One region of the Chromobacterium sp. FG22 genome, then DNA from elsewhere that is predicted to be linked to it. Evidence: riboswitches for the same ligand, from Rfam matches in the RefSeq annotation. Region 1 holds a riboswitch; the other holds the start of a gene.
The links. Region 1 has a riboswitch for glycine ahead of ACODSD_RS15270 (trimeric intracellular cation channel family protein). Riboswitches for the same ligand answer to the same signal wherever they lie in the genome.
Positions count from the first base shown of each region.

Region 2: it holds a riboswitch for glycine, as region 1 does, so the genes downstream of both, gcvT (glycine cleavage system aminomethyltransferase GcvT) here and ACODSD_RS15270 (trimeric intracellular cation channel family protein) in region 1, are expected to answer to the same signal.

Region 1 is NZ_JBMDJX010000015.1:18,725-21,106, reverse strand. Features, by position in the region: gene ACODSD_RS15275 (LuxR C-terminal-related transcriptional regulator) at 1-568, shown strand, start outside; gene ACODSD_RS15270 (trimeric intracellular cation channel family protein) at 598-1,212, opposite strand; gene ACODSD_RS15265 (hypothetical protein) at 1,222-1,488, shown strand; glycine riboswitch at 1,532-1,714, opposite strand; glycine riboswitch at 1,716-1,802, opposite strand; gene ACODSD_RS15260 (DUF3141 domain-containing protein) at 1,939-2,382, opposite strand, start outside.
Region 2 is NZ_JBMDJX010000019.1:20,004-22,385, forward strand. Features, by position in the region: gene ACODSD_RS17380 (dihydroxyacetone kinase family protein) at 1-574, opposite strand, end outside; glycine riboswitch at 820-911, shown strand; glycine riboswitch at 926-1,022, shown strand; gene gcvT (glycine cleavage system aminomethyltransferase GcvT) at 1,064-2,152, shown strand; gene gcvH (glycine cleavage system protein GcvH) at 2,226-2,382, shown strand, end outside.

The sequences.
Region 1 (2,382 bases):
CCGGCGCGGCCTGTATCTGCTGGACCCGTTTTACGGTTTTGCGCTGAAGCGCCCGGCCGCCGGCGTGTACCGGCTGGACGAGGTGGCGCCGGACCGTTTCCGGGAGACGGAGTACTTTCGCCGTTACTTTTCGCGCAATGTGGTGGCGGATGAAATCCAGTTTCTGCAAGTGTTGCCGGAGGGCGTGCTGTCCCTGTCGCTGGGCAGCAAACGCCGCTTCAGCGAGCAGGAACTGGGCGTTTGCAATCTGTTCGCCCCCTGGCTATTGCCCTTGTCACGGCTGGCCGCGCGTCTGGACGAAGGGCTGCGTCAGCCGGCGGCCAGGACGGGCAGGCAGAGCCGCCGGGAACTGGAGGAGGCGCTGCGCGCGCAGGGCTCCTCGCCGTTGACCAAGCGGGAGGTGGAGGTGGCGCTGCTGATACTCGGCGGCCACTCCACCAAGGGCGTGGCGCGCGAGCTGGGCATTTCGCTGGAAACCGCCAAGGTGCACCGCCGCCATCTGTACGCCAAGCTGGGCGTGTCCAGCCAGGCGGCCTTGTTCCTGCTGCTGGCGGGGATTCAATCCTGATGCCGGCAGCGGTAAACAGATGCGCTTAGTTAGTGCAGATCATGCCGGTACATGAACACCGGCAGCCGCCATTCGCGCCAGATGGCGGCCAGGCGGATGGCGAGGCCGACGGCGAAGCTGGCCAGCACGTTGAGATCATGCGGCACGCCCAGCTTGATCAGGCCCAGGTAGAGCAGGGCCACGGCGAAGGAGACGCTGGCGTACAGCTCCTGGCGGAAGACCACCGGCACGCGGTTGCACAGCACGTCGCGCAGGATGCCGCCGGCAATGCCGGTGATCATGCCGGCCATCACCACCACCACCGGGTGGTAGTCCATGGACTGGGCCACGCCGCAGCCTATGATGGTGAAGGCGATCAGGCCCAGCGCGTCCAGCACCAGGAAGACGCGGCTCAGGCGTTTCATATAGCGGGCCACGAACACAGCGGCCAGGCCGCCGGCGATGACGAGGCCGACATATTCCGGGTGTTGGGTCCAGCCTATCGGGTAGCGGCCCAGCACGATGTCGCGCACGGTGCCGCCGCCCAGGGCGGTGAGGAAGGCGATGACGGTAACGCCGAAGATGTCCATATTGCGGCGGCCGGCCGCCAACGCGCCGGTCATCGCTTCCGCGGTGATGGCGATCAGATAGATCAGGGTAAGCATGTAGTTGCAATGGTCAAACAGGCTGGCGCCGAGATGCGCGGCGAAGCCGGGTGGGAAAAGGGGTTGGCAATGGGCGGGCCATGCCAGGTGGCGCGCAGCCTGGGCAAGAGTTTCGAACACGGGTTTTCCTTGAGAGCTGGTGCACGATCTGCTGCGCTGCGACGATACGGCGTTGAAACCCGCTTCGAAATGCTCATGTACCACGAGTACATTCCGCTTTCTCAGCTGTTTTCGCCTTGTCTCGTCCTTGCTCGCGAGATCGTGAGCACGTTCTGAGCACGGCCGGCGGGCCGCGCATCGGCGCGGCGCTGCCGGCATTGCCTCTCCCCTTGTCCTTTTACCTGAGAGTTAGATGACGGGCGCGGCCTGTGTGCGGGCCTTGCCGGGTGTCACTTGCCCCTTCGGTGGGCGGCTAAGGGCCGGTCACATCATCCGACGCGCTCTCGCTGAAGCGTAGCAGATGATGAACGGGCGCTTAGGGCCTCTCTCCAATCGGCTGGTATCCATGGGCTGCGGTACTGTTGCCTGAGCGATTATGGGAGTTTGCGTCTTCGGCGGGGGCGCATGCCCCTCTCTCCCGCAGCAGGCAAGGATATTAGCGTTTGCTGTATTGTTCAGTCAACGACTGTATACATGGGGCGAGGCAAAAATGTTGCAGTGCGATATCAACATGAAAACGCCCGGACGGCGGTTTGGCTGTCCGGGCGTTTTTGCGCTGGCTGATGCTTAGTTGCTCGGCGTTTTGGGCTTGGCCGCGTCCTTGCCGGCGGCGGGTTTGCGCGTGGCCGGGGTTTTGGCTGCGGATGCCTTGGCGGCAGGCGCTTTGGCGGTTTTGGCCGCCGCGGGCTTGCTTGAGGCCGGCTTGGCCGCAACCGGCGGCGTGCTGCCGGCGGGTTTGACGGCGGCGCTGGGCTTGTCGGCCGTCGCTGCTTTGGCCGGGGCTTTGGCGGCCGGTTTGCGCGGAGCGGCCGCTTTCTTGGCCGGCGCGCTGGCTTTGACGGCGGGCGCCGCGGCGGGAGCGCTTGCGCTTGTCGCTACGGGCTCTGTGGGCGGCAGGATGGCCGGAGCCGACGGCGCGCGGGTGTCCAGTTGCAGCGCGTGCGCCACTTGGTCCAGCCGCTGCTGTTGTTCCGGGGCGATATCGCCGCTGAGCGCCAGCAGTTCGTGCGC
Region 2 (2,382 bases), on a different contig from region 1:
CGCCCATGGTGGCCACCTGTTCTGCAGCCTGCCGCGCCGCGGCGGCGACCTCGGCCAGGCCGGCGCCGGAGGCGGCCGCCGCGCCGGCGATCTTGTGCACCAGCACCGTGCCGGCGATGCCGCGCCTGCGCGCCGGCTCCACGGTGTCGCGCAGCGCCACGTCGTCGGCCACCACCACGCTGTCGACGGCGATGCCCTCGGCGCGAGCCAGTTCCGCCGCCAGGCCGAAGTTGAGCCGGTCGCCGGTGTAGTTCTTGACGATGAGCAGCACGCCCTTGGGGCCGGCGACGGCGCGGATCGCCGCCAGCACGGTGTCTACGCTGGGAGAGGTGAATACGTCGCCCACCGCGGCGGCGTCCAGCATGCCGTGGCCGATGTAGCCGGCGTGGGCCGGTTCGTGGCCGCTGCCGCCGCCGGAAATCAGCGCCACCTTGTCGCGCAGGCCGCCGGCGGGAAGGTCCGCCCGCAGCAAGACGTTTTCTTCCTCGAGCAGCGCCAGGCCGGGCAGGGTGTCGGCCAGGCCTTCCAGCATCTCCCGCGCCACATGGCGCGGATCGTTGATCAGTTTTCGCATCGCGGTTTCCTTTCCAGATCGGATAGAGATCGTGCTTGGTCAAGATGGATGTCATCTTACGATCAGCGGCGGCGCAATGGGGGGGGCATCTATTTTTTGATCGATAAGGAAATGAAATATGTTCGTAATCGATCTTAAACGAAGCAATGCCGGTTCAATGTTTTGCGGTTTCGAATATTTTAAGTCATTGTTTAAGTTGAAGATAAACACGGCTTGCCAAGCCCCGGCCCAGCAACCATAATCTGGCTCGTCATGCAGGAGAGAGTGGCCGTCCGCGCCACCGCCGAAGGCGCAAGCGCACCCGCAATCGCTCAGGCAAAAGGACTGCATCATCGGACTGGCCGCAGCCAGTTCGCCGAATCTGGAGAGCGGCATCCGCGGATGCCCACCGAAGGGGCTAACGGCCGCAAGGCCGGAAAATCTCAGGTGCAGGGACAGAGGGGTGTAGGGAATAGAGCAACACTACACGCTTTTGCTAAGGACGCACCGATGACGGCCCCGAAACGCACCCCCCTGTTTGAATCCCATATCGCCGCCGGCGCCAAGATGGTCGATTTCGCCGGCTGGGAAATGCCCATCCATTACGGCTCCCAACTCAAGGAACATGAGATCGTGCGCAGCGACGCCGGCATGTTCGACGTTTCCCATATGACGGTGCTGGACATCAGCGGCCCGGACGCCAAAGTCTGGCTGCAGCGCTTGATCGCCAACGACGTGGCCAAGCTCGGCTTCGAAGGCAAGGCGCTGTATTCCGGCATGCTCACCCCCGACGGCACCGTGGTGGACGATCTGATCGTCTATCTGACCTCCTACGGCTACCGCATGGTGATCAACGCCGGCACCACCGACAAGGACCTGGCCTGGATGGAAGGGCGCAAGGCGGATTTCGACGTGGACATCAAGGTGCGCCGCGATCTGTCCATCCTGGCGGTGCAGGGCCCGCAGGCCATCGCCAAGGTCTGCGCGGTCAAGCCCGAGCTCGCCGACGTCATCCAGGCCTTGAAGCCCTTCCAAGGCCAGCCCGCCGGCGATTGGTTCTATGCCCGCACCGGCTACACCGGGGAAGACGGCCTGGAAGTGATGCTGCCCGGCGTTGAGGCCGCGGCCTTTTTCCAGCAACTGCAGGCCGCCGGCGTGGCGCCGATAGGCCTGGGCGCGCGCGACACGCTGCGCCTGGAAGCCGGCATGAATCTCTACGGCCACGATATGGATGAAACCGTTTCCCCGCTGGAGGCCGGCATGGGCTGGACCATCGCCTGGGAACCGGCGGAGCGTGATTTCATCGGCCGCAAGGCGCTGGAGGCGCAGAAAGCCGCCGGCCTGAAAACCAGACAAGTGGGCCTGGTGCTGGAAGGCCGCGGCGTGCTGCGCGAAGGCCTGAAAGTGGTGGTGGAAGGCGTAGGCGAGGGCGTGATCACCAGCGGCACCTTCTCGCCCACCCTCAAACACTCCATCGCGATCGCGCGCGTGCCGGCCGGCACCGGCGATACGGCGCTGGTGGACCTGCGCGGAACCTTGACCGAGGTGCGCGTGGTCAAAATGCCGTTTGTGCGCAACGGCAAAAAAGTTTTCGCCTGAGCGGCGTGCTTGGGCAGGCCGCGCGACGCGGCCGGGAATATCGTTTAAGACCTGGATTTGACTGGAGACACTCATGAGCAACATCCCCGCCGAACTCAAATACGTTGAAAGCCACGAATGGCTGCGCCTGGAAGCTGACGGCTCCGTGACCGTGGGCATTACCGAGCACGCGCAGGAACTGCTGGGCGACATCGTTTTCGTCGAATTGCCGAAAGTGGGCGCCAAGCTCG